Regions from separate parts of the Achromobacter spanius genome, predicted to be linked through region 2. Evidence: predicted binding sites of a transcription regulator. Region 2 holds the regulator's gene; each other region holds the start of a gene.
What was found. The regulator LexA, encoded in region 2, represses DNA repair genes until DNA is damaged. The targets are predictions, from matches to a motif close to ACTGTATNNNNATACAGT.
Positions count from the first base shown of each region.

Region 1: ELS24_RS08005 (PA0069 family radical SAM protein) is a predicted target of LexA. The motif match lies at 3,978-3,995, and genes of this name have one in related genera.
Region 3: recA (recombinase RecA) is a predicted target of LexA. The motif match lies at 4,909-4,926, and genes of this name have one in related genera.

Region 1 covers NZ_CP034689.1:1,773,568-1,779,904, forward strand. The annotation lists gene ELS24_RS07985 (sulfate/molybdate ABC transporter ATP-binding protein) at 1-759, shown strand, start outside; gene ELS24_RS07990 (phosphoadenylyl-sulfate reductase) at 756-1,502, shown strand; gene cysD (sulfate adenylyltransferase subunit CysD) at 1,544-2,452, shown strand; gene ELS24_RS08000 (sulfate adenylyltransferase subunit 1) at 2,492-3,790, shown strand; gene ELS24_RS08005 (PA0069 family radical SAM protein) at 4,003-5,448, shown strand; gene ELS24_RS08010 (hypothetical protein) at 5,511-6,017, shown strand; gene ELS24_RS08015 (DMT family transporter) at 6,049-6,337, opposite strand, start outside.
Region 2 covers NZ_CP034689.1:4,029,114-4,035,450, forward strand. The annotation lists gene iscR (Fe-S cluster assembly transcriptional regulator IscR) at 1-59, opposite strand, end outside; gene ELS24_RS18345 (low molecular weight protein-tyrosine-phosphatase) at 252-743, opposite strand; partial or broken gene uvrB (excinuclease ABC subunit UvrB) at 994-3,122, opposite strand; gene ELS24_RS18355 (amino acid aminotransferase) at 3,199-4,398, shown strand; gene lexA (transcriptional repressor LexA) at 4,554-5,204, shown strand; gene lon (endopeptidase La) at 5,321-6,337, opposite strand, start outside.
Region 3 covers NZ_CP034689.1:1,877,239-1,883,575, reverse strand. The annotation lists gene metE (5-methyltetrahydropteroyltriglutamate--homocysteine S-methyltransferase) at 1-1,713, opposite strand, end outside; gene ELS24_RS08535 (LysR family transcriptional regulator) at 1,855-2,775, shown strand; gene recX (recombination regulator RecX) at 2,851-3,603, opposite strand; gene recA (recombinase RecA) at 3,741-4,802, opposite strand; gene ELS24_RS08520 (response regulator transcription factor) at 5,077-5,766, shown strand; gene ELS24_RS08515 (sensor histidine kinase) at 5,879-6,337, shown strand, end outside.

The DNA.
Region 1 (6,337 bases), 2.3 Mb from region 2:
CATCGGTCGCAGCGCCCTTCCGAAGATCAGATCCAGCGCAAAGTGCATGACCTGCTGACGCTGGTGCAACTGGACTGGCTCGCGGACCGCTATCCGGCGCAGTTGTCGGGTGGGCAGCGCCAGCGCATCGCCCTGGCGCGCGCGCTGGCCGTGGAGCCCAGGGTGCTGCTGTTGGACGAACCCTTCGGGGCGCTGGACGCCAAGGTGCGCAAGGAACTGCGCCGCTGGCTGCGGCGCCTGCATGACGAGCTGAACGTGGCCAGCGTGTTCGTGACGCATGACCAGGAAGAAGCGCTTGAAGTCGCCGACCGCGTGGTGCTGATGAACGCGGGCCGTATCGAACAGGTAGGCACGCCGCGCGAAGTCTGGGAAGCGCCGGCGACGCCGTTCGTATACGGATTTCTGGGTGATGTGAACCAACTGCAGGGCGTGGCTACGCGCGGTATCTGGGAAGGGGCCGGACTGTCCTTGCCCGCGCCCGACCTGGCGCAAGCCGAGGCGCGGCGCGCCACCGCGTATGTGCGTCCGCATGAGTTCGAGATCGAGCGTTATCGGGCGGGTGGCGAGGGCATTGCCGTGCGCTTGTCGCACGCTTATCTGGCGGGCCCCAGCGCGTATCTGGAACTGGCGCGCCAGGATTCCGACGCCATCATCGAAGCGGAAGTGCCCGAGCATCTGTACCGGCAGATGGATCTGCGCGATGGCGATACCTTGTTGGCGCGTCCCCGGCGCGCCCAGATTTTTGCGGTGCAAGCATGACGACTATTGCTGATCTTTCTTCCCTTCTGGACGCGGGGCTGGCCGCGCGCTGGAACACCTTGACCGAGCGTCTGGCCGACGTCCAGCGGCGCTATCCCGACGCCGCGCTGGCCTCGTCGCTGGCGGCCGAAGACATGTTGCTGACGCACGCCATCTATGACTCGGGCCTGGACCTGGAAGTGTTCACGCTGGACACCGGCCGCCTGCATGCCGAAACGCTGGGCGTGCTGGACGCCGTGCGCGCGCGCTATGGGCGCGATGTCACGGTGTACCGGCCGGATGCGGCGGCGGTGGAACAGCACGTTGCGGCGCATGGTGCATATGCGTTCTATGAAAGCGTTGACCTGCGCAAAGCCTGTTGCCAGATCCGCAAGGTCGAGCCGCTCAAGCACGCGCTGGCCGGGCGCGGCGCCTGGATTACCGGGCAGCGCCGCCAGCAGTCCACCACCCGTGGCGAATTGCCGCTGGAAGAGCAGGACCCGGTGTTCGGCCTCTACAAGTTCAACCCGCTGGCCGAATGGACCGAGAACGAGGTCTGGGCCGTGATCCGCGCGCTGGGCATTCCCTACAACCCCTTGCACGACCAGGGCTATCCGTCCATCGGCTGCGAACCCTGTACGCGCGCCATCCGGCCGGGCGAGGACGTGCGCGCGGGGCGTTGGTGGTGGGAGTCGTCGGACTCCAAGGAATGCGGCCTGCATGCGGGTAACCGCGTCATCGGCATCGTGGCGCGCGGCGAGTGACGCCATCCATGAATTCACAATCTGTTTTAGGGGAATAACCTATGTCCGCTGTGATCCAACGCAGCCACCTGGATTGGCTGGAATCCGAAGCCATCTTCATCATGCGCGAGGTAGCCGCCGAAAGCGAAAAGCCCGTGCTGCTGTTCTCGGGCGGCAAAGATTCGGTGGTGCTGCTGCGCCTGGCCGAAAAGGCCTTTCGCCCCGGGCGCTTCCCGTTCCCGCTCATGCACATCGATACCGGCCACAACTTCGATGAAGTCATCGCCTTTCGCGACCAACGCGCCGCGGAACTGGGCGAGGAACTGATCGTGCGCAGTGTTGAAGATTCCATCACGCGCGGCAGCGTGGTGTTGCGCCGCGAAACGGATTCGCGCAACGCGGCTCAGGCGGTGACGCTGCTGGAAGCGATCGAGGAATTCGGCTTTGACGCCTGCATCGGCGGCGCGCGGCGCGACGAAGAAAAGGCGCGTGCCAAGGAACGCATCTTTTCGTTCCGCGACGAGTTCGGCCAATGGGATCCCAAGGCCCAGCGGCCCGAACTGTGGAACCTGTTCAACACCCGCGTGCATCGGGGCGAAAACATGCGCGTGTTCCCGATCTCGAACTGGACCGAGCTGGACGTCTGGCAATACATCCAGCGCGAGCAATTGGCGCTGCCGTCCATCTACTACAGCCACGAGCGAGAGGTGGTGCGCAGGAAGGGCCTGCTGGTGCCCGTGACCCGCCTGACGCCGCCGCAAGATGGCGAACAAGTCGAGCGCTTGCCGGTGCGTTTCCGCACAGTGGGCGATATTTCCTGCACCTGCCCGGTGGCTTCTGATGCCGCCGACACCTACTCCATCATCGCCGAGACGGCAGTGACCGACATCACCGAGCGCGGCGCCACGCGCATGGACGACCAGACTTCCGAGGCCTCGATGGAGCGCCGCAAGAAGGAAGGCTATTTCTGAATGCACAACGCCGGCTGCGGCTGGCGGCAGGGGACGCACATGAATGCACTGAACGATTCTTTTCTTTCCGGCGCCGGCACGGGCGTGTTGCGCTTGATCACGGCGGGGTCCGTCGATGACGGCAAGTCCACCTTGATCGGCCGTTTGCTCTACGACAGCAAGGGCGTGTTTGCCGACCAGCTGGACGCCATCTCGCGCGCCAAGCACAAGCGGGTCGCGGGCGACGGCATCGACTTTTCGCTGCTGACCGACGGCCTGGAAGCCGAACGCGAGCAGGGCATCACCATCGACGTGGCCTATCGCTATTTCTCCACGCCCGCGCGCAAATTCATCATTGCCGACGCGCCCGGCCACGAGCAGTACACCCGCAATATGGTGACGGGCGCATCGACGGCGGATGTGGCGGTGATACTCATCGACGCCACGCGCGCGGCCGACGGCAAGCTGTTGCCGCAGACCAAGCGGCACAGCACGATCGCGCGGCTGCTGGGCATCCGCCACATTGTGGTGGCCGTGAACAAGATGGACCTGGTGGATTGGGATCAGGCCGTGTTCGACCGCATCCGCGATGCGTATGCGGACCTGGCCACCAAACTGGGCATTGCGCATTTCGATGTGCTGCCGCTGTCGGCGCTCAATGGCGACAACGTGGTGACGCTGTCGCCCAAGACGCCGTGGTACGAAGGCCAGCCCTTGTTGGCGTTGCTGGAATCGCTGGACCTGGCCAGCGACGGGCGCGCGTTGCCGTTGCGCTTTCCGGTGCAATGGGTGGCGCGGCACGGCGGCGATCAGAAGGAAGACTTTCGCGGCTACGCGGGGCGCGTGGCCAGCGGCGTGCTGCGCGCGGGCGATGCGGTCACCGTGCAGCCGTCGGGCGTGACGGCGGTGGTTCGCGAGGTGCGCGTGTTTGACCGCGTGTTGGATGAGGCGGTGGCCGGCGATTCCGTCACGTTGGTGTTGGACCGTGATGTGGACGTGTCGCGTGGCGACGTGATCGTGCACACGGCCGCGCCCGCGCAAGTGACGCGTGAGTTCGAGGCCGAGCTCTGCTGGCTGGATGCGCAAGCCTTGAATCCGGCGCGCAAGTATCTGTTGAAGTCGGGCACGCGCCTGACGTCGGCGAAGATCCGCGCGGTGCTCTCGCATCGCGACATCCACGAATTGCAGGAAGTGGAAAACACCGAAGGCACCTTGCAGATGAACGACATTGGTCGCGTGACTTTCACCACGCGCGAGGCCTTGGCGGTGGATCGTTATGCGGATGTTCCGGCCACGGGCGCCTTTATTTTGATCGACGAAGCCACACATCAGACGGCGGCGGCGGGCATGTTGCGTTAATGCCTGTCTGGGCCGAAAAACAACGTATTTTCGGTCCGATTTTTGCTGTTGTATTTCTTCCAAACCCAATGCCGGTGCGGGTTTCCAGGCGATATCGCCTGGTGAAATCGATTTGTTCAGACGCGCTTGGCGTCTTGCGGTAAAGTGGGGCTGTCTTACGAAAAGGCTTTTGGTGCTTGTCAAAACCACTGTGTTTTTGTACAGTAGTTTTTATGGCACGCACCGATCATTCTTTTCTCGCCGGTTCTGGGTCCCCGGCTGCCGCCCCCGCCGCCTTGCGCGGTCGGGGTGCGGTTACTAATGTTCGGCATCGCTTTCAGCGCGATGACCGTGTGCAGGTCGATGACGGCTGGTCCGGTTCCGGTCTGCCAGCGGATTTCGTCGAATCCGTCCCTGATAATTTCTCCGACAACTCTCCCGAAAGCACGTCCGACCATTCGGCCCCTGGCGCTAGCTCTCCGCGCGGCGCGACGGTCATTCCCATCGTGCCCGATACGCGCCTTGAGCCGCCCGTTCCCAAGACGACAGTTATCGCGGAAGAAGCCCGCAAGATGCTGTCGCGCAATGATTCACCCGATATCCCCTTTGATGTTGCCGTGAACCCTTACCGGGGTTGCGAGCACGGTTGCGTGTATTGCTACGCCCGGCCCACGCATTCCTACCTGGGCATGTCGCCCGGGCTGGATTTTGAAACCCGCCTGGTCGCCAAGGCTAACGCCGTCGAGGCCTTGCGCGCAGAACTCGCGCGCCCCGGCTACAAGCCATCGCCCATCAATATCGGCTCGGCCACCGATGCCTATCAGCCCATCGAACGCGACTGGCGCCTGACGCGCGGCATGCTGGAACTGATGCTGGAAACCCGGCATCCCGTAACCATCGTGACCAAGAACGCGTTGGTGGCGCGTGACCTGGACCTGCTGGCGGCGTTGGCTGAACAGAATCTGGTGGTGGTCTATATCAGCATCACCACGCTGGACGCCGGTATGGCCCGCACGCTGGAGCCGCGCGCCGCGGCGCCCTGGCGGCGGCTGGAAGCCGTGCGCAGCCTGACGGATGCGGGCGTGCCGGTGGGCGTGCTGGTGGCGCCGGTCATCCCCTTCATCAACGACGAATCCATGGAACACATCCTCCAGGAGTCCAAGGCGGCCGGCGCGCATTACGCCAGCTATACCGTCTTGCGCCTGCCCTGGGAGGTCAAGACCTTGTTCGAAGACTGGCTCAACGCCCATTACCCCGACCGCGCCCAGCGCGTCTTGCACCGCATAGAAGACCTGCGCAATGGCCGCCGCAATGACCCGAACTTCGGTTCGCGGATGCGGGGCACCGGCATCTGGGCAGACCTGCTGCGTCAGCGCTTTGCCGTCGCCACCCGCAAGCTGGGGCTGAACCGCCACCGTCTGGCGCTGGATTGCGATCGCTTCCAGCCCCCGGTGATGGCAGGCGCTACGCCATCGCTGTTTGCGGCCGGCGTTGCGGCTGCCTCGGGCGGTGCATTTACTGGCGGCACATCTTCTTCCGATTTCCTATCCCCGGTTGGCGCGCAAGCGTCTTCAGGGGTCCCCCATTCTGGCGGGTTGCCCGCAGTCAGCGGCGCCTATGGGCGCGGCGAACGCCAATTGCGCGCGTTGGCGGCTGGCCAGTTGTCGCTGTTCGATTGATCGCGGCTCGTCGCCGTGTCGGCCGCCATGGCGGCGTGGAATTATTTCTTCAAGGAGTTCTTATGAACACCGCTGATTTTTCCGTTTTGTCTGACGAGCTCGTCGTCTCATTGAACCCGCTGCGCCGCGGGGCCCATCGCGCCCGTGCCGTGTGCGCCCGGCTGACGGGTCTGGCCATGCCTTGGACGAGCGCATCGGCCGGTGGCGAACGGCGCGACCGCAGCCGGTCGGGCACCGCGCCGGCACGCTGGCCGTTTCCGCCCGCGCCGGTTGAAGAGGGAACGCTAGTGGGGCAGGCCGTATCGGTGCCCATGCCGGCGCCCGTATCGGTGCCCGTCTCTGCGCCCGTATCGGTACCCGTATCCGGCATTCGTCCCGTGACCGCGCCAGCGGTGGCCCCGGCCACGCCGGCATCTGTCGTGCGCGAGCGCAGCCTGGGCAACGCCACGGTAGAGCCCGTGACCTCCCAAGTGACCATGAAGGCGATGGTGTTGGATGTGGTGATGGTGCTGGCGTGGGGCGCAATCATCCCCGGGCTGATGTGGCTGGGCGCGGCGGCGGGCTTCTAAGCAGTCAGGCACCATGCCTGGGGCAGCGCAATCAGCTGGAACCCAGCAGGATCACGCCCACCAGAATGGCAAGGCAGCCGGCCAAACGGCCCGGGCCTACCTTTTCGCGCAGCAGGAACATGCCAGCCAGGGTGCCAAGCATCATCGACATTTCGCGGGCTGGCGCCACCAGGCTCAAGGGCGCGCCGTTGCGCAAGGCGTACAGCACCAGGATGTATCCCAGCGGAGACAGCAGGCCCACGGCCAACGCCAAGTGCCAGTGCCCACGCATGGACTCCCAGGCTTGAGCACGCCGGCTCAGCATGTGGGGCGTCATCATG
Region 2 (6,337 bases):
CGCATGGCGAGATCGATCATGGCAGTCACGGCGAAACGCCCTTTGGTAGTTAGCCGCATGGTGGGTTCCCTGTGATTCGGCAATGGCCGCCAGCGAATCCAGCGGTCAATACCCGAGTAATTGGGTCAAGTATAGCCTATTCCCGACTAATTTGGTATGGCTCCAGGCCAGAAAAAACCGCGCGGTTGCGCGGTTTTTTCACTGCCAAGTACCTCAAGAGCCGCACTGCTGGCGGTTCTATGTAAAAGCGATCAGGCCGCTTGGTACTGGGTAGCGCGCTTGCGGACCAATTCCAGGACCCCCTGGCAGGCGTCTTCCAAATAATCGAGCACCTTGCCAAAGCCATCAGCGCCGCCGTAGTAGGGATCCGGCACAGTGGCCTCCTCGAACTCATTGGCGAAACGCATCAGCAACATCAGTTTGTGCTGATAGGTTTTGGGGCACTGTTGCTGCATGGCGGACAGGTTGTCCCAATCCATGGCGAGGATAAGATCAAAGTCGCGGAAATCTTCCGCAGTGACTTGACGCGCCTCACAGTGCGTAATCTCGTAGCCACGCTTACGCGCCGCAGCCTGCGCCCGGGCATCAGGCGCCTCGCCAATGTGAAACGCGTGCGTGCCCGCGGAGTCGATGCGAACCACATCGCCCAAACCCGCGTCGTTCACCAAATGGCGAAACACGCCCTCTGCGCTCGGCGAGCGACAGATATTGCCCATGCAAACGAAAAGTACCTTGGTCATCATGGGAGTAAGTGTGCGGGAAAACCCGAGATAAGGCAAGCTTTTTTTGCAAATGGACAATTGGGTACCAGCGTGCATTAAATTTAAATTTACCCAATTAAATCAGCGCATTACAGTCAAATTCAAATGCTGAGACTCATAAGAGAAAGGCGCTGACCCAGTGCGTAGCGAAACTGACGCCACTACACCATCAGGTCTCATGATTTTCAGCTTTATGTAAGCATGGTTGAATGCATGGACAGAGACCAAATGGTCACACAGCCCCGTCCAGAAGTACCCGCTGCTTCAAGGCGGTGAGCGCGTCGCGGGCAGCGGCTGCCTGCTCGAATTCCAGATTCCGAGCGTGGTCCATCATCAGCTTTTCAAGGCGTTTGAGTTCGCGAGCCAATGCCTTTTCATCCTTCAAGAACTCGGCCGGAACCGCAGCTTCCAAAGCGTCATGCTGCACCGGCGCGACGATGCCATCAATCAGTTCTCGCACTGCCTTGCGTACGCCGCGCGCTGTGATGCCATTGTCGATATTGAATTGCAACTGCTTGGCGCGTCGACGGCTGGTTTCCTCCATGGCGCGCTGCATGGAATCCGTAATACGGTCTGCATACAGAATTGCATGACCATTCAGGTTGCGGGCGGCCCGGCCGATGGTTTGAATCAGGCTGCGCTCCGACCTCAGGAACCCTTCCTTGTCTGCATCCAAGATCGCCACCAGCGAAACCTCGGGAATATCCAGGCCCTCACGCAACAGGTTGATTCCAACCAACACGTCGAACGTTCCGAGCCGCAAATCGCGAAGAATCTCCACGCGTTCGACCGTGTCGATGTCGGAGTGCAGATAACGGACCTTGACACCATGCTCGCTCAGGAAGTCAGTCAGATCTTCGGCCATGCGTTTGGTAAGCGTTGTCACCAGGACACGCTCGCCTAGCGATACCCGAGCCTTGATCTGGCCTAGCAAATCGTCCACCTGCGTGCGGGCTGGCAACACTTCCACCAACGGATCGACCAGGCCGGTGGGTCGCACAACCTGCTCGACCACATTGTCGGCATGCTCTTTTTCGTATGCCGCGGGAGTTGCAGACACGAACACGCACTGGCGCATCCGCACCTCGAATTCCTCGAGTTTGAGCGGCCGATTGTCCAGCGCGGACGGTAGCCGGAACCCATACTGCACCAGCGTTTCCTTGCGCGATCTGTCCCCACGGTACATGCCGCTGAGTTGCCCGATGGTCACGTGACTTTCATCAATGAACATCAAGGCATCGGAAGGCAGGTAATCAATCAGCGTGGGCGGCGGCTCCCCGGCAGCCGCCCCCGACAAATGGCGGGAGTAGTTTTCAATGCCTTTGCAGAAACCCAATTCCTGCAGCATTTCCAGGTCGAACCGAGTCCGCTGTTCCAGCCGCTGCGCCTCGACCAGGTGGCCATCGTCGACAAACCGCTTTACCCGTTCACGTAGCTCTTCCTTGATGGTTTCAATCGCACGCAACACCGTATCGCGGGGGGTGACATAGTGCGAACCGGGATAGACAGTGAAACGGGGCAACTTCTGACGAATGCGACCGGTCAGCGGGTCAAAAAGCTCCAGGCTTTCGATCTCGTCATCAAATAGGGTCAGGCGCAGGGCCAACTCGGCACTTTCTGCGGGAAAAATATCGATGGATTCGCCCCGCACCCGAAATACGCCACGGGTGAACTCAGCGTCGTTGCGCGTATATTGCATCGCCACCAGGCGCGCGAGGATTTCCCGCCGCGAGATCTGGTCCCCGCTGCGCAGAATCAGCACCATGGCGTGGTAGTCGCCCGGGTTGCCGATACCGTAGATGCACGATACCGTACCCACGATGATCGTATCGCGCCGTTCGAGCAGGCTCTTGGTGGCCGACAGCCGCATTTGCTCGATGTGTTCATTGATGGACGAGTCCTTCTCAATGAACAGATCGCGCGTGGGCACATAAGCCTCGGGCTGGTAGTAGTCGTAGTAGGAAACGAAGTACTCGACCGCGTTTTTTGGGAAAAACTCGCGCATTTCCGCGTACAACTGCGCCGCGAGCGTCTTATTGGGTGCCAGCACCAACGCGGGACGCCCCAAGCGGGCGATCACGTTGGCCATGGTGTAGGTTTTGCCCGAACCCGTAACGCCCAAAAGCGTCTGGAACATCAGGCCGTCTTCTATCCCTTGCTGCAGGCCCTCAATGGCGGCGGGCTGATCGCCCGCTGGGGATAGGGCTGGAACAGTTGATAGGGGCTGCCTGGATACTCGACAAAGCGGGGTTCGACGCTGGTTCCAGGCACGGCCTCAGACGCTGCCGGCACCACAGAATCCGTAGCGGGATTCTGAGCCAGATCTCCCGCGCCGCTTGGGTCTATTGGGCTGTTTGGCATGCTAGACTGTTCCAGGGTAAACCCCCCATTATCCACAGCACCTCGTACTGCGTCCACCCATCCTCATCAGAAGCCCATGAGCAACCTTTTCGATTCCGTCGAACTCGCGCCGCGCGACCCCATTCTTGGTCTGAACGAACAATTCAACGCGGATACGCGCCCGGGTAAAGTCAACCTGGGCGTGGGCGTGTACTACGACGATCAGGGACGGATCCCCCTGTTGGGCGCCGTTCGCAAGGCCGAAACCGCCCGCATTGAAGCCGCCGCCGCTCGCGGCTATCTGCCTATTGAAGGCATCGCCGGCTACAACCAGGGTGCGCAAGCGCTGCTGTTGGGCAAAGACTCCTCGCTGGCCGCGGCCGGGCGCGTCCTGACGACCCAAGCACTGGGCGGCACCGGCGCACTGAAGATCGGCGCTGATTTTCTGCGCCAACTGCTGCCCACCTCCAAGGTGCTGATCAGCAATCCCAGCTGGGAAAACCACCGCGCGCTGTTCGAGCGAGCCGGCTTTGAAGTTGGCACGTACTCGTACTACGACGCCACCACCCGCGGCCTGAATTTCGAAGCCATGCTGGCCGATCTGAAGGCAGCCCCGGCGCAGACCGTCGTTGTGCTGCACGCATGCTGCCACAACCCCACCGGCGTGGACCCCACGACCGAACAGTGGAAGCAAATCGCTGCGGTAGTAAAAGAAAACAACCTGGTTCCGTTCCTCGACATCGCCTATCAGGGCTTTGGCGAAGGTCTGACCGAAGACGCGGCCGTCGTGCGCATGTTCGCCGATCTGGACATGACCATGTTCATCAGTTCGTCGTTCTCGAAGTCGTTCTCGCTGTACGGCGAGCGCGTCGGCGCCCTGACGGTCGTCGCTGGCAGCAAGGACGAAGCCGTTCGCGTACTGAGCCAACTCAAGCGCGTCATTCGCACCAACTACTCCAACCCGCCCACGCACGGTGGCACGGTGGTGTCGACGGTTCTGAACACCCCTGAGCTCTTCGCCATGTGGGAAGAAGAACTCGCCGGCATGCGCGACCGCATCCGCCTGATGCGCAAGCAGTTGGTCGAGAAAATCAAGGAACACGGCGGCAAGCAGGACTTCAGCTTTGTTCTGGAACAGCGTGGCATGTTCTCGTATTCGGGCCTGACCTCGGCGCAAGTCGACCGTCTGCGCGAAGAACATGGCGTTTACGCCGTGTCCAGCGGGCGCATCTGCGTTGCCGCACTGAATAGCGGCAACATTGACAAGGTCGCTGCCGGCATCGCTGCTGTGCTGTAACTTCGCCCGCCAGCGGGTTCTTGCGAGCCTGCCTGACAAAACGGAGCCTTCGGGCTCCGTTTTGCATTCCGCCAGGCACCAGCTTGCTTTTTTGCGCTGCGTCCCCCAGAATGGCGCTGTATATATGTACAGTCCGCTCGCACCGGATCATCGCCATGGCCAGCAAACTTACAGATCGCCAGCAACAAATTCTGGACCTTATCCGGCAAACCGTCACGCGCACCGGGTTCCCACCGACGCGCGCCGAAATTGCCCAAGCCTTGGGTTTCCGTTCACCCAATGCCGCGGAAGACCACCTCAAAGCACTTGCCCGCAAGGGTGCTATCGAACTCACCGCTGGCGCTTCGCGTGGCATACGCCTGAAAGATGGTGGATCAGCGCCCGCACAAACATCCTCACCACTGCCCTCACTGTCGCAATTGCTGCTGCCACTGGTGGGGCGCGTAGCGGCAGGCAGCCCTATTCTTGCGGCCGAGCATGTGGAACGTGAAGTTGGCGTTGACCCTCACCTGTTCGCGCAAACGCCCGATTACCTGCTGAAGGTGCGAGGCATGAGCATGCGCGACGCCGGGATCCTTGAAGGCGACTTACTCGCCGTTAAGAAAGCGTCCGAAGCCCGCAACGGCCAGATTGTGGTGGCGCGTATTGGCGATGAAGTCACGGTCAAGCGCCTGCAGCGCATTAACGGTCATATCGAGCTTCTGCCTGAAAATCCAGACTTTCAAACCATCGTGGTCGAAGCCGACCAGGAATTTGCACTGGAAGGGATTGCGGTCGGCTTGATTCGTACGCACGCATTGCATTAAGCAAGCGCCACGCATTCGTCTGCGCAATAAAAAACCCCGCCACGTTCAGAACGTGACGGGGTTTTTATTTGGCCGCCCTCTTCTACCTCTAAGGACGGCCAAACCCAAGCAAGCAATCAGTGCTTAAGGACAGGGTCAGTTGAACCCGGTTCCGCCGGTTTGGCCACCAGCGGCTCCTTCACGGCCTCTTCCTCTGACAACGGCTCAGGCAGACGCTCCAAGGCCAGCTCCAGCACCTTGTCGATCCAGCGGACCGGGACGATCTCAAGGTGGTTTTTGACGTTGTCCGGGATCTCCGCCAAGTCCTTGACGTTTTCCTCCGGGATCAAGACCGTCTTGATGCCGCCGCGATGGGCCGCAAGCAACTTTTCCTTCAAGCCGCCGATCGGCAACACCTCACCGCGCAGCGTGATCTCACCGGTCATGGCGACATCGGCGCGCACGGGAATGCGCGACAACGCCGAAACCATGGCCGTGGTGATCGCGATACCCGCGGACGGGCCGTCCTTCGGCGTCGCACCTTCCGGCACGTGCACGTGCATATCGTGCTTTTCGAAGACGCTGTCGGCAAAGCCCAGACGACGCGCCCGTGAACGCACCACCGTGCGAGCAGCCTCAACGGATTCCTTCATCACGTCGCCGAGCGAACCCGTGCGCTGGATGACACCCTTACCGGGCATGTCCGCGACTTCGATGGTCAGCAAGTCGCCGCCCACTTCCGTCCAGGCAAGTCCGGTCACCTGGCCGATCTGGTTTTCCTTCTCGGCCATACCGAACGTGTAGCGGCGCACACCCAGATAGTCACTCAGGTTGTCGCCCGTGACATTGACCGACTTGACCTCAAGGGATTTGCCTTCAGCCTTGGCGCGATCATTCTGGGTCAGCAATTGCTTGATGACCTTGCGGCAGATCTTGCCCACTTCGCGTTCAAGCGCCCGCACACCGGCTTCCCGGGTGTAGTAGCGCACGATGTCGCGCAATGCGCTGTCGTCAACGGTCAGCTCGCTGTCTTTCACGCCGTTGTTTTGCATCAGCTTGGGCAGCAGATGGTCGCGAGCGATATGGATCTTTTCCTCTTCCGTATAACCGGACAGCCGGATCACTTCCATACGGTCCAACAGAGCCGGCGGGAT
Region 3 (6,337 bases), 2.2 Mb from region 2:
TTGCAGGATGGTGACCGGACCCGTCAACATGCCCTTGACGGGCTTGTCGGTCAGCGATTGCGCATACGACGACCAGCCCACCGTCATCGGCGCGGGGCGCGCCACGTCGCCAAAAATGATCGGCGGCTTGACGCAGCGCGAGCCGTAGCTTTGCACCCAGCCGTTCTTGGTGAAGGCAAAACCGGCCAGCAGTTCGCCAAAGTATTCCACCATGTCGTTGCGTTCGGGCTCACCGTGCACCAGGACGTCCAGGCCGACCTTTTCCTGGACTCGGATGACTTCCTCGATTTCCTTGCGGATGGCGGCTTCGTAGCCGGAATCCGTCAACGCGCCCGCCTTCCAATCACGGCGCAGCGCGCGGATTTCGGCGGTTTGCGGGAAGGAACCGATCGTGGTCGTCGGGTAGGCGGGCAAGCCCAAGTGTTCTTGCTGGCGGGCGATGCGGCCGGCAAACGGCGCGCGGTCGCGCGACACGGCGGCGGCACTGGCCATCCGTTGGCCCACCGCCGGGTTATGGATGCGGGGCGACGAGCGGCGGGCAGCCAGGGCGGCGCGTTGCTTGATCAGGCCGTCTTGCACGGACGCATCCGTCGCGTTTTCCAGTGCGCGACCCAACAGGCTCAGTTCTTGCAGCTTTTGCGCGGCAAACGACAGCCAGCTCTTGATCTCGGCGTCCAGTTCCGTCTCGTTGGTCAGGTCCACCGGCACGTGCAACAGCGAGCACGACGGGGCCAGCCACAGGCGGTCGCCCAATTGCTGCTTGACGGGCACCAGCGCCGAGATGGCCGCGTCCAGATCGGTGCGCCAGATATTGCGGCCGTTGATGACGCCCGCGGACAGCACCTGGTCGGCTCGCAGGCCGGCCACGACATCGGCCAGTTGTTCCGGCGCGCGCACCAGATCCACATGCAGGCCGGCCACGGACAGCGCCTGCGCGGTAGCCAGGTTGTCCTTCAAACCGTCGAAGTACGTGGCGACCAGCAGCTTGACCGGGCTTGCAGCCAGCGTGTCATACACCTGTTTGAATGCATCACGCCACGCTTGCGGCAGGTCCAGCACCAGGATCGGCTCATCAATCTGCACCCATTGCACGCCTTGCTTGGCAAAGCGGGCAAACACTTCTTGGTACACCGGCAGCAACGCGGCCAGCAGTTGCAGCTTGCCTTCGTCGGCCGGGCCACCCGCAAAGGCGTCGCCCTTGCCTAGATACAGCCAGGTCAGCGGACCCGGGATCACCGGCTTCACAGCGTGGCCCAGCGCCTGGGCTTCCTGGATCTGCTCGAACAGGGACTCGCGGGCAATACGAAAGGTCTGGCCCGGCACCAGCTCCGGCACGATGTAGTGGTAGTTGGTATCGAACCATTTGGTCATTTCGCAAGCGGCGGCGGGCTTGCCCGACGGCGCGCGGCCACGCCCCATGCGGAACAGCGTGTCCAGCGTCACTGGCTCGTTGTCTTTCTGGCCGAAGCGGGCGGGCACGGCGCCCAGCAACGTGCTCCATTCCAGAATTTGGTCATACCAGGCGAAGTCGCCCACGGGCACGAATTGCAGGCCGGCCGCCGCCTGCAGCTTCCAGTGCTTGGCGCGCAGTTCGCGGCCCGATTCTTCCAGCGCTTCGGCAGTTTGCTTGCCCGCCCAATAAGCCTCGACAGCACGCTTCAATTCGCGCTGCGCACCGATACGGGGGAACCCCAAATTATGAATAGTAGTCATGAGAACACCGCCGTTAGACAAAATTTGTTCAAGTGACGGCTATTGTGCAGTCAAAGTTAAATGAATCAAAATCAATCTCTACATTCATAAGATGAATAATTTTCATATAATGCGCGTTCGTATCCGCCATGCTGGGGCCTCATGCTAGAAATCCGCCATCTTGAAACGCTGACCGCCATCCGTGACGGCGGCAGCCTGCAGGAAGCCGCCGAACGGCTGCACCTGACCCAGTCCGCCTTGTCGCATCAGTTGCGTGACCTGGAAACGCGGCTGGGCACGCCCCTGCTGAACCGCCGCACCCGCCCCGCCCGGCTGACGACGGCGGGCTTACGCGTACTGGCGCTGGCCGATGAAGTGTTGCCCCGCATCCGCGCCACCGAACGCGATCTGCAACGGTTGGCGGCCGGCCGCAGCGGCCGGCTGCATCTGGCCATCGACTGCCATTCCTGCTTTCAGTGGCTGATGCCGGCGCTGGATGCCTTTCGGATGCAGTGGCCCGACGTGGCGCTGGATCTGTCGGCGGCATTCTCGTTCGCGCCCCTGCCCGCCTTGGTGCGCGGCGACCTGGATCTGGTCATCACATCCGACCCGCAGCCTTTGGACTCGGTGGAGTACCTGCCGCTGTTCAAGTACGAACTGGTGCTGGCCGTGTCGGAATCGAACCCCTTGGCCGCCAACAAATTCATCACGCCCGAGCAGTTGGCGGATCAGACGCTCATCACCTATCCAGTGGACAAGCAGCGGCTGGACGTATTCACCGCCTTTCTGGACCCCGCCGACGTTGAGCCGGCCGCCGTCCGCAAGGCCGAATTGACGCCCATCATTGCGCAACTGGTGGCCAGCAACCGTGGCGTGGCGGCGCTACCGAATTGGGCGCTGACCGAATACATGAATCAGGGGTGGTTGCGGCTGTGCCGACTAGGGCCGCAGGGCGTCTGGCGCACGCTGTACGCCACCGTGCGCAGCGAAGACACGGACGCCTCCTACATTGATGAATTCCTGACCATCACGCGAGACGTCTGCTTCAAGACGCTGTCGGGCATCAAGTCGGCAAAGGCGTAAAAAAGCCGCCTGGGTGGGCGGCGGGTTATGCCAGGGGTCGGGAGGATCCGATCAGTCGATCAATTGCGCAGTCGATCAATCATCCTCGCCTTCGCCCAAAATGCGCCGGATCACGTCTTGCGCGAACCCCCGGCTGGCCAGAAACCGCGCCTGCTTGGCGTATATGGCGCGGTCTTCCGGCTTGGCGTCGAAGCGCTTTTTCCATACTTCCAGCGCGCGGTCGTATTCCGTGGCGCGCAATTGTTCTCGTAGTTCAGCGACTTGCGTGTCGTCCACGCCATGCTGGCGCAATTCCTGCACGATGCGCGCCGCGCCCTGGCGCGATGCGCGGCGATGCACCAGACTTTGCGCAAACCGTTCGGTAGACAGCCAACCCTCTTTTTCCAGCGCATCCAGCACGCCTTCAATTTCATCGGCGTCTTCGGCGTAGGCAGCCAACTTGCGCGCCAATTCCTCGCGCGCGTGCTCGCGCCGCGACAGAAAGCCCACGGCGCGCATCTTCAGCGATGGCCCTTTGCGGGCTGGCTTGTCGCCTTCAGGGGCGGCGGCTTCGTCTTCCGCGCCGGAGGCACTGCCAGAGGCACGATCCGCGGCTCGCCCAGATGCACGACCAGATGCGGAGCCCATACGCGATCCGCCACGCGCGTTGCCCCGCTGTTCGGAACTGCGCTGCCAGGTGTCTGGCTCGACCGAGGGAGGCGCCGCCTCTCGTTCGCGGCGCGCGTCCGAGCTGCGCCGCAAACCTTCCGGCTTGGCGACGGTTTCAAATTCGTCATCCAACTTGGCGCGAAGGCGGTCGGCTGACGCGGGGGTCGGTTTCCAGCTCATGCGCTTCCTGCTATGCAAAACGGCAGGCCCATCATGGCGCCTGCCGTGTAGCCGGCTAGCTAGCCGGCACAAAATCTGCCAAAGCTGCCAAGCTGCCAAAGCCGCCAGCACAACCTGGCTGGCGGACGAAGGCTGGCTTATTCGGCGGTGTCTTCCGCCGTGGGCACGAACTCGGCGGCACGGCTGACGATGCCCTGGTTCTCGCGAACCCGGTTTTCGATTTCGATGGCCATGTCGCGGTGCTCTTTCAGGTATTCGCGGACATTGTCCTTGCCCTGGCCGATGCGGTTGCCGTTGTAGCTGTACCAGGCGCCGGATTTGTCGACCACGCTGGCAGCCACGCCCAAATCAATGATTTCGCCTTCACGCGAAATGCCGGCGCCATACATGATGTCGAATTCGGCCTGCTTGAACGGCGGCGCAACCTTGTTCTTCACGACCTTGACGCGGGTTTCGTTGCCGACGACCTCGTCACCCTTCTTGATGGAGCCAATGCGGCGGATGTCCAGACGCACCGAGGCGTAGAACTTCAGCGCGTTACCGCCGGTGGTGGTTTCGGGATTGCCGAACATGACGCCGATCTTCATGCGGATCTGGTTGATGAAGATGACCATGCAGTTGGTGCGCTTGATCGTGGCCGTCAGTTTGCGCAGCGCCTGGCTCATCAGACGGGCTTGCAGGCCCGGCAGGGAATCGCCCATTTCGCCTTCGATTTCAGCCTTGGGCACCAGCGCCGCCACCGAGTCGATGACGATCAGGTCAACCGAACCCGAGCGCACCAGCGCGTCGGTGATTTCCAGTGCCTGTTCGCCCGTGTCCGGCTGCGAGATCAGCAGATCGGTCAGGTTCACGCCCAGCTTGTTGGCGTATTGGACGTCAAGCGCGTGTTCGGCGTCGACAAAGGCGCAGGTGCCGCCGATTTTCTGCATTTCGGCAATGACTTGCAGGGTCAGCGTCGTTTTACCGGACGATTCCGGGCCGTAGATTTCAATCACGCGGCCGCGCGGCAAGCCGCCAACGCCCAGCGCGATATCCAGACCCAACGAGCCCGTGGAAACCACCTGGATGTCGTGCGAGACCTCGTTATCGCCGTAGCGCATGATCGAGCCCTTGCCGAACTGCTTTTCGATCTGGGAAAGCGCGGCGGCAAGCGCCTTGGCCTTTTCCGAAGCGGCGGCCTTGGTGGTTTTGTCGTCCATGTAGAGTCCTGTCTGTAACGTATCTGGTGGTTGCGGCGTCAAGAGCCTGAAACTTGAACCGCAGCGTGCTGTTTCGAATCAGGTTCAGATTATTGCATCGGATTGTACTGTACAAAAAACCAGTGTGCCAGAGTTTTCACGTATTCCCTGAGTGGGCAACTCCAGTCCCGTATGACAGAATCGAAGCCGACCCCGGCGTTCCCCTCTGCATTTTGCAGCGATCCCTCTTGCCGCTTCCCTTGCCGCTTCCCTTGCCGCTTCCCATTGCAGCCTCATGCGTATCCTGATCGCCGAAGACGACAGCATTCTGGCCGATGGCCTATCCCGGTCACTGCGCCACAACGGCTACGCCGTTGACGCCGTGCGCGACGGGCTTGCCGCCGATTCGGCGCTGGCCGCTCAAGCGTTCGATCTGCTTATCCTTGACTTGGGCTTGCCTCAGTTGGCCGGTCTGGAAGTACTGCGCCGCCTGCGCGCCCGCAACTCTGCCCTGCCCGTCCTGATCCTCACGGCGGCCGACAGCATCGAGCAGCGCGTGAAGGGCCTGGACCTGGGCGCGGACGACTACATGGCCAAGCCCTTCGCCCTGTCCGAACTCGAGGCACGGGTGCGCGCCTTGACCCGGCGCGGCGCGGGCGGCGGCGCCACGATGCTCAAGCACGGCCGGCTGCTTTTTGACCAGACCGGTCGCGTGGCCATCGTCGACGATCAGACGCTGGACCTGTCCGCGCGCGAAGTCAGCCTGCTGGAAATCCTGCTGACGCGCAGCGGTCGCATGGTCAGCAAGACGCAGTTGGTGGACCACCTGTGCGAATGGGGCGAGGAAGTCAGCACCAACGCCATCGAAGTCTACGTGCACCGCCTGCGCAAGAAGCTGGAGCCCAGCGGCGTAAAGATCGTGACGGTGCGCGGCCTGGGCTATTGTCTGGAGCGGGACCAGGGTGCCGCGTACCTCGCCAGTTGATGCCCGGCCAGAGCCACTGAATCAGGAAGCGCTGGATATCATGCAAGCGGGGTCCAAGGGCCCAAGCTTTGCACCTCCGCAGCGCTCGCTGCTGGGCGAAATCCTGGACTGGATGCTGGCGCCGCTGTTCCTGCTGTGGCCCATGAGCGTCGCCATCACTTATGTGGTTGCCCAGAATATCGCCAACGTGCCGTATGACCGCGCCTTGGCCAATAATCTGCATGTCTTGACCCGGCAGGTCCATGCGCAGGACGGCCGCGCGGTGCTCAAGATGACGGACGCCGCGCGTGACGTGTTGCGCGCGGACGAAACCGACAGCGTATTCTGGCTGGTGCTGGGTAGCCGCGGTGAATACCTGGGGGGCGACCGCGCCCTGCCGCTGCCGGCCACCGTGGGCCAACCGCGCCCGGGCGAAGTCCAGTACGAAGACGACACCTTGCGTGGCTTCGGCATCCGCCTGGCGTTCACGTGGGTGGACCTGAACCTGGCCAACACGCAGCCCGCGCTGCTGCTCGTGGCCGAGACCGTGGAAAAGCGCACGCAGTTGGCCAACGACATCATCAAGGGCGTG